2 regions of the Microbacterium sp. IO18 genome follow, and region 2 is predicted to be linked to the other one. Evidence: predicted binding sites of a transcription regulator. Region 2 holds the regulator's gene; the other holds the start of a gene.

Region 1 (4,418 bases), on a different contig from region 2:
CGCGGTGGCGAACGGAGGCACGTCCGCACGCTGCAGGAAGCCGTACCCGCGGCGGGAGCAGGCGACGGGCTCGCGCAGCACCACGCAGCCGTAGCACTCGCCGCAGGTCGACTCGGACCAGCCGATGCGATCGCCGGGGGAGAGGGGGCGGCCCAGGGCGTCCTTCGTGTCAGGGCCGGTGGCGACGATCTCGCCGACCATCTCGTGGCCGAGCACCATCGGGAGCATGCCGGGGAAGGTCATCCGTCCCTCCCAGATCTCGATGTCGGTGCCGCACAGCGTGGTGCAGGCGATGCGCACGAGCGCGGCGCCCGCTTCGATCTCGGCGGGGAGAGGCAGGTCCTGCAGGGTGAGCGGCTCGCCGTGCGCGGTGAGCACGGCGGCCTGGGTGCGGGTGGGGAGGGGCATGCGGTTCTCCAGTCGCGGGCGGGTGGCGGAGCAGCGGGGCGGGTGGCGGATCAGAAAGGGGCCTCGGAGGGGACGGGAAGGCGCGGAATCGATCCCGCGTCAGACCAGGAGCTGTCCGCCATCGACGGGGACGGAGACTCCGGTGATGTGGCTGGCGGCGTCGCTCGCGAGGAACAGCACGAGCGGGGTGATCTGGTCGACCTCGGCGATGGAGCCAAGCGGGATGCGGGACTCCCACGCCGCACGGGCTTGCGGGTTCGAGGCAAAGTCCGCGGTGAGAGGCGTGAGCACGGGACCGGGGGCGACCGCGTTGACCCGGACACCCGAGGCGGCGAGCTCGATCGCCGCGGTGCGGGTGAGGGCGTCGACCGCGGCCTTCGTCGCCTCGTAGTGCCCCAGTCCGGGGGTGGGCTGCCGTGCGCCGATGGACGAGATGTTGACGATCGCGCCGCGTCCTGCGTCGGCGAGCAGCGCGCCGAAGATCCGGAGCATGAGGAAGGTTCCGCGCACGTTGACCCGCAGGGCCGCGTCGACGACGTCGACCGGGACTTCCTGCAGGGTGCCGCCGCCGGCGACGATGCCGGCGTTGTTGACCAGGACATCGATGCCGCCGTCGGCAGTGAGTCGTTCGGCTGCGGCGCGCACGGAGGACTCGTCGCCGATGTCGAGGGTGAGCGCCGTGGCGCCGATCTCGGCGGCGACTGCCGTGGCGGCGTCCGCGTTCACATCGCCGATGAAGACCTCGTCTCCACGGTCACGGAATGCGGTGGCGATGCCGCGGCCGAGGCCGGACGCGCCGCCGGTGACCAGGATGCGGCGGGGGGATACGGTCATGTTCGTCCTCACTGACGGCGGTTCTGACGGGATGTCTCCGTTATATTCTACAAACATAGAAAAACACAACCCCGTGTCTCGAGACGGCGAAGGAGCCTTCATGCCCGAAACGACATATCCCTGGAAGCCGCTGGATTCCCGGAGCGCCCCGGTGTCCCCGCTGGCGCTCGGATCCTGGAACACCTGGGATCGGATGGCGCCCGACGACGCGGTGGCGCTGATCCGCCGGGCGGTCGAGCTGGACGCCGGCTTCTTCGACGTCGCGTACTACAACATGGGTCCGCACTCCGAGAACTCGAAGACCGACATCCTCTTCGGGCAGGCTCTGAGAGTGAGCGGCGTCGACCGCGATGACATCGTGCTGTGCGGCAAGCTCTGGCTGTGGGACTGGCCGAACCAGGGCTTCCGCGCGCAACTGGTCGAGTCCCTGGAGCGAGCGGGCCTCGACCGGTTCGACACCCTCGTCGTGGGGGACTACCTCGACGCTCCGGACCTGCCGCGCCTCGTCGCCGAGGTGAACGAGCTGATCGCCGAGGGGCTCGTGGGCTCCTGGGGCATCAACAACTGGCGGATCGAGCACACGCGGGAGGCGCTCGCCGTTGCCGCGGCGCAGGGCATGGCTGGTCCGGTGTTCGCGCAGCTGAAGTACGGGATCGCTCGGCGATCGATGGCGGAGGGGGACGCCTATGGTCCGCTGTTCGCCGAGGGGACTCTCACGCTCCAGGCGTCGGACGTGTTCGAGGGTGGAATCCTCGCCACCGGACGCATGCCCGAGCGGAAGATCGGTGCCGACGTGGGAGGCATCCGGGAGCAGATCGCCGCCGTGTACCCCGAGGTCGCGCGGGTTGCGGGAGAGTTCGGGGTCACGCCGGCCGCGCTCGGCGTCGCCTTCTGCCTGTCGAACCCCGCCACCGCGAACGTGCTGTTCGGTGCCTCGCGCCTCGCGCAACTCGAGGAGAACCATGCGGCGCTCGCCCTCGCGCGAGACCACGGAGCCGAGGTGCGGACTGCGCTCGCCGACTGCTGGGTCGACCGGGAGGTGCGCGCCGACGGGGCGTGGTGAAGGGGGCTGGGGTTCTGGGGGCTGCGTGCTGCCGGTGTGGGAACATGAGGCGCGCCGAGATCCGCCGTGGATGTCGGGGGAGCGGAGATGAGATGAGCCCGGAGCCCACGCTGCTCATGGCCGTGGTCTTCGGTGGATTCCTCTTTCTGGTGGTCTTCTTCGTCGGCTGGTAGCTGATTCTCGACAGACGCGCTGATGCGAGACGCCGGGCTGTCGAGGAGGACGGTGGCTTGACCGATGCGAAGCCTGGCGACGCTGAAGCCGACGCTGAAGACGTGGAGCTGCGAGTGGCTGATGCTTCGCAGTCGCAGGACTTCGTCTGAAGGAGCCCGGGCGGTCTGCGATATGCTGGCATTCATTCGAACAAATCTACGAAAGTAGGGCGGTTCTTCGATAGAATCTGGGTATGTCGAAGTTGGCCGTGTTGCATGAGGCGATGTCCCGTCTCGACGCGGCGTGGGCTGATGCCGACGACTCGGGTGAGTTGTCGCGAGAGCAGCTCATCGCGGTCAGCGCGTCCCTCGGGGTGCTCCAGCGCCGGCTGGATGCTGTGCACGTCGAAGTGGCCGCGTGCATCTCTCGCGAGTCCCGCCCCGAACTCGGGGCCGAGAGTCTCGCGAAGCAGCAGGGGTTCCGCAATCCGGCGACGCTGATCGCGGCGACCGTGGGTGTGTCACGCGGTGATGCGACGCGGCTCGTGAAGGTGGGGGAGGCCGTTGCTCCGCGTGCAGACCTCCTGGGGGCGCCGCTGCCGGCGAGATACCCGGTCGTGCGGGAGGCGCTCGGCGCGGGAATGCTGAGCGCTCAGTCGGCGGCGGTGATCATCTCATTGCTCGATAGATGTCGCGTCGCGGTGGGCCTGACGCGCGTCGCCGAGGCAGAGCGTGTGCTGGTGGAGAAAGCGTGCGGGCTCGCGCTGGACGATGTGCGGAAGCTGGTGGTGCGGGCGGAGGCGTGGCTGGACCCGGATGGGGTGGAGCCGCGACTCGAGGAGCAGCGTTCCCGTCGATCACTCACCATCCACGAGCGTGAGGGGATGGTGCATCTGAACGCGGTCCTCGATGCCGAGACGGCTGCCCCTGTCATGACGGCGATCCGTGGCTACGTGACGGCCGCGTTCGCCGCTCGGAAGGATGCGGCCGCTCCCGACGCGCCCGACGCCGACCGTCGCACCGTGCCGATGCTGCAGGCTGATGCGCTCGCTGTGTTCGCCGCCCACGTGCTCGGGTGCGAAGCGAGGGTGCCGCTGGCAGGAGCGACGATCGTGGTGAGAATGAGCCTCGATGATCTCGAGGCCGGCACCGGCTCTGCGGAGATCGACGGGGTCGAGCAGCCGATCAGCATCGGAGCCGCGCGACGAATGGCCGCCGGCGGGGGTGTGATTCCGTGTGTGCTCGGCGCCGCGAGTGAAGTGCTCGACTGGGGGCGCGAGAAGCGCTTGTTCACGCGATCGCAACGGTTGGCGCTGGTGGAGCGCGATGGGGGCTGCGCGATGTGCGGGTTGCCGCCGGAGATGACGAAGGCGCATCACATCCGGTGGTGGAGTCGTGACCGCGGGCCGACGGATCTGTCGAACGGCGTGCTGCTGTGCGAGACCTGCCACCACCGAGTGCATGACAACGGGTGGGACATCCGTATCGATGGGGGCGGTCCGGTGGGGCGGGTGTGGTTCATCCCTCCCGCCTCGATCGACCCTGCGCGCAGCCCGCGCCTCGGCGGTCGAGCGCGCTTCGACATCGCCGCCTGACATCGCCGCCTGACATCGGTGCCTGGCATCGACGGCTGACATCGACGTCTGATGCCGGTGCCTGACGTCGACGGCTGACATCGACGCCTGATGCCGCTGCCTGACATCGACGCCTGATACCGCTGCCTGCGTGTGCGGCTCGGGATGTGCTGGTCTGCTCATGGGCGCGCGCTCGTACTCGCGCGCCCATGTCCATGCGCTCATGCCTGCGCGCTCGGTCAAGCCCGGTGCGCCCCCGGGCATGGTCCGGCACACCGCGGGGGAGAATCGCCCTTGCGCTCTTTTTCCACGCATGTAGACTAACCAGCACGACACATCGAAGTGACGTCGGACCCGGCTTCCGATCAGCGGCACCTCGACCCTTCT
Region 2 (4,418 bases):
GCGTCGATCGCCGCCGAGCTCGACGCGTCGTCCGCCGCGCTGGCGGATCGTCTCGCCGCACCGGGCGTTCGTGACGGTGCCGTCCGCGATCGTGCGCTCAGCACGGCCGACTTCTCCCGCGTCGGGTACGAGGAGCGTGAGACCGCGCAGGAGGCGCTCGGCCTGCCCGTGCTGCCGTTGACGACGATCGGCTCCTTCCCGCAGACCGGCGACATCCGGCGTGCGCGCGCCCGGTTCACCCGTGGCGAGATCCCCGCCGAGGACTACGACGACTTCCTGCGTCGCGAAGTGGCCAGCGTCGTCTCCCTGCAGGAGGACCTCGGGCTCGATGTGCTGGTCCACGGGGAGCCCGAGCGCAACGACATGGTGCAGTACTTCGCCGAGAACCTCGATGGCTTCGCGGTGACCGAGCACGGCTGGGTCCAGTCGTACGGATCCCGGGCCACGCGCCCGTCGATCCTCTGGGGTGACGTCTCGCGACCTGCGCCGATCACCGTGGGATGGTCCGCCTACGCGCAGTCGTTGACGAGCAAGCATCTGAAGGGCATGCTCACGGGTCCCGTGACGATCCTCGCCTGGTCGTTCGTGCGCGACGACCAGCCGCTCGGTGAGACCGCGAACCAGGTCGCGCTGGCGCTGCGCGATGAGATCGCCGACCTGGAGGCTGCCGGCATCGCGATCATCCAGGTCGACGAGCCCGCGCTGCGTGAACTCCTGCCGCTGAAGAAGGCGGACCAGCCCGCGTACCTCCGCTGGTCCGTCGACTCATTCCGACTCGCGACCGGTGGTGCCGCTGCGGGTACCCAGGTGCACACGCACCTCTGTTACTCCGAGTTCGGTGTCGTGATCGATGCGATCCGGGCGCTCGATGCCGACGTGACCTCGATCGAGGCGGCGCGCAGTCGCATGGAGGTCGTCGCCGACATCGCCGAGGTCGGGTTCGACCACGGCATCGGTCCGGGCGTCTACGACATCCACTCGCCGCGCGTGCCGACGGTCGAGGAGGTCGAGTCGCTGCTGCGTCGCGCGGTGGAGGAGATCCCGACACGTCAGCTCTGGGTGAACCCGGACTGCGGCCTGAAGACCCGCGGCTACGACGAGACGACCGCCTCGCTGCGCAACATCGTCGAGGCGACGCGCCGGGTGCGTGAGGACGTGAGCGTCCGGGCGTAGCCCACCCCGGGTCGACACCCCCGCGCAGGGTCGACACCCCCGCAGCGCGTCGACACCCCCGCACAGCGTCGACACCCCCGCGCAGCGTCGAGGCCCCCTCTCAGAAACGTATCTGGGAGGGGGCCTCGACGGTCAGCGGGGGCCTCGACGGTCAGCGGAGCACGTCAGACCGCTCGGAGCACGGCCACGACCTTGCCGAGCACGACGGCCTCATCGCCGAGGATCGGTTCGAAAGACGAGTTGCGGGGCAGCAGCCAGGTGTGCCCGTCGCGACGGCGCAGGACCTTGACGGTGGCCTCCCCGTCGAGCATCGCGGCCACGATCTCGCCGTTCTCCGCATTGTTCTGGGAGCGGACGACCACCCAGTCGCCATCGCAGATCGCGGCGTCGATCATCGACTCGCCGGAGACCTTGAGCATGAACAGGTCGCCCTTGCCGACCAACTGGCGTGGCAGGGGGAAGATCTCCTCCACCTGCTGGTCCGCCGTGATCGGCACCCCCGCGGCGATGCGCCCGACCAGGGGTACGAGCGCGGCATCGCCCACGGGGGTCGCGACATCGGCCGGGTTCTCGCCGCTCGCACCGGGCAGATCGATCAGGACCTCCATCGCGCGCGTCTTCCCGGGGTCGCGGCGCAGGTAGCCGCTGAGCTCGAGCTGTCCGAGCTGGTGCGTCACGCTCGAGAGCGACTTGAGGCCGACGGCGTCACCGATCTCCCGCATGCTCGGCGGGTACCCGTGGTGGGCGATCGAATTCTGGATGACCTCGAGGATCGCCATCTGCTTCGGGCTCAGGCTCTTGCGACGGCGGGTCCGCGGTGCCTCCGACTCGGGGGCTGAGTACTCGCTCATGGTGCTCCTTAAGTGCGTGATCCGACGTCGCTCTTCGAATGTCGGAGGCCCGTGGTGTGGTGTTCTCATCGAAACCGTATCCGAGAAACAGTCCGATCTGGAAGATCTGTTCGAGCGTGTCGGGCGAATCGCGTTTCCGGTTTCGAAGAACACTTGACAGATGTTCGAACTCGAAGATACCTTCGGAACGTAGCTTCGCATTCACGGCTCCCGGCCGAGACGGGAATGCGAACGCTACGCCAACTTCCTCCGGGCCATCGCCCCGAGACAGGCTAAGGAGCACGACATGAGCAGCATCAGCGTCAGCACCGCAACGATCCTCCCGGCACCCGCACGCCCCCACACGCGACTGCGGCTGACGGCACGGGGTCGCGGTGTGCTGCTGGCTCTCGCCTCCGTGCCGCTGGCCATCGGAATCGCTTTCGCGGCACTCAGCGGTGGCAGCGCCATCGCCTCCGGTGTCGATGCTCCCGCCGCGAGTGTCGAGACGCTGACAGTCCTGCCCGGGGACACCCTGTGGTCGATCGCCACCTCGGTCGCGCCGAACGCCGACCCGCGCGTCGTCATCGGAGAGATCAGCCGGATGAACGTGCTCCGTGGTGGCGAGCTCCAGATCGGTCAGGAGCTCGCGATCCCGGCGCAGTACGTGGACTGAGCCCTCACCGGGATGTGCGTCATCCGCCCGACCAGCGGCCTAGCATGGGAAGGGTGACGCTCTCCCTCCACGATCTGCCGCTCCGTGACGACCTTCGCGGGCTGAAGCCGTACGGTGCCCCGCAGGCCCCTCTCCCGGTCGCTCTCAATGTCAACGAGAACACTCATCCGATCCCGGAGGCGGTCGCGAGTGACATCCTCGACGACATCGCGGTGGCGATCCGCGACGTGAACCGGTATCCGGACCGGGAGTTCACGACGCTTCGCGAGGCGTTCGCGGATTACCTCGGTCATGGGCTCACCGCCGACCAGATCTGGGCGGGCAACGGATCCAACGAGGTGCTGCAGCACATCCTGCAGGCGTTTGGAGGACCCGGGCGCACCGCCTTCGGGTTCGCGCCCACGTACTCGATGTATCCGCTCATCGCGCAGGGAACGGGGGCACGGTGGATTGCCGGCACCCGGGAGCCCGACTACTCGATCACGCCCGAGGATGCGGCGGCGCAGGTACGCGCTGCTGACCCCGATGTGGTCATCCTCTGCTCGCCGAACAATCCGACCGGGACGCCTCTCGGTCTCGATGTCGTCGAAGCCGTCTACGACGCTGCGCGCGGCGTCGTCATCGTCGACGAGGCGTACCAGGAGTTCGCTCCGCACGACGCGCTCTCCGCGCTCACGCTCCTCGAAGGGCGGCCTCGCCTCGCGATCTCCCGCACCATGAGCAAGGCATTCGCGTTCGCGGGCGCGCGGGTGGGCTATCTCGCGGCCGATCCTGCTTTCATCGACGCCCTCCGCCTGGTCCGACTGCCGTATCACCTCAGCGCGCTCACACAGGCCGCCGCCGTCGCTGCGCTACGTAACGCCGACGTGATGCTCGGCATGGTCGAGGAGATCGTCGAGCAGCGCGACAGGATCACCGCGACGCTAGAGGCCCTCGGCTACACGCCGCACGAGACGTGGTCGAACTTCGTCCTGTTCGGAGGAGTCGCCGACCCGCGCGCGACCTGGCAGCAGTTGTACGACCGTGGTGTGCTGGTGCGCGACGTCGGCATCCCCGGGCACCTCCGAGTGAGCGCAGGAACCGAGTCCGAGACCACCGCATTCCTCGACGCCTTGGCCTCGATAGGATCGGCATCATGAGCAGCCCCGCACTGACCCCGCGCACCGCCAGCCGTGTGCGCAGCACGTCGGAGTCCACCGTCGAGCTCGAACTGAACCTCGACGGGACCGGTGCGAGCCGTATCGACACTTCGGTGCCGTTCTTCGACCACATGCTCACCGCCTTCGCGAAGCACTCGCTCACCGACCTGACGGTACGGGCCTCGGGCGACACGGACATCGACGCGCACCACACCGTCGAAGACGTGTCGATCGTGCTCGGACAAGCCATCCTCGAAGCGCTCGGCGACAAGTCGGGCATCTCGCGGTACGGCGATGCGCTCGTGCCCCTCGATGAAGCCCTCGCGCAGGCGGTCGTCGACATCTCCGGGCGTCCGTACCTCGTGCACACCGGCGAGCCGGCCGGGTTCGAGCACCACCTGATCGGTGGACACTTCACCGGGTCTCTCGTGCGCCACTCGTTCGAGGCCATCACCTTCAACGCCGCACTCACGGTGCACGTGCGCGTCCTCGGCGGGCGCGACCCGCACCACATCGCCGAGGCCGAGTACAAGGCCTTCGCGCGCGCCTTCCGCCAGGCCAAGGCTCTGGACCCGCTGGTCGACGGCATCCCGTCGACCA

What was found. The regulator LexA, encoded in region 2, represses DNA repair genes until DNA is damaged. The targets are predictions, from matches to a motif close to TCGAACANNTGTTCGA.
Region 1: ACLF6J_RS05690 (HNH endonuclease signature motif containing protein) is a predicted target of LexA. The motif match lies at 2,665-2,680, and genes of this name have one in related genera.

What each region holds. Positions count from the first base shown of each region.
Region 1 covers NZ_JBMJAF010000001.1:1,173,726-1,178,143, reverse strand. Annotated here, with positions in the region: gene ACLF6J_RS05705 (zinc-binding dehydrogenase) at 1-408, opposite strand, end outside; gene ACLF6J_RS05700 (SDR family NAD(P)-dependent oxidoreductase) at 508-1,242, opposite strand; gene ACLF6J_RS05695 (aldo/keto reductase) at 1,343-2,305, shown strand; gene ACLF6J_RS05690 (HNH endonuclease signature motif containing protein) at 2,712-4,052, shown strand.
Region 2 covers NZ_JBMJAF010000002.1:33,924-38,341, reverse strand. Annotated here, with positions in the region: gene metE (5-methyltetrahydropteroyltriglutamate--homocysteine S-methyltransferase) at 1-1,173, shown strand, start outside; gene lexA (transcriptional repressor LexA) at 1,338-2,024, opposite strand; gene ACLF6J_RS11790 (LysM peptidoglycan-binding domain-containing protein) at 2,311-2,679, shown strand; gene ACLF6J_RS11785 (histidinol-phosphate transaminase) at 2,724-3,818, shown strand; gene hisB (imidazoleglycerol-phosphate dehydratase HisB) at 3,815-4,418, shown strand, end outside.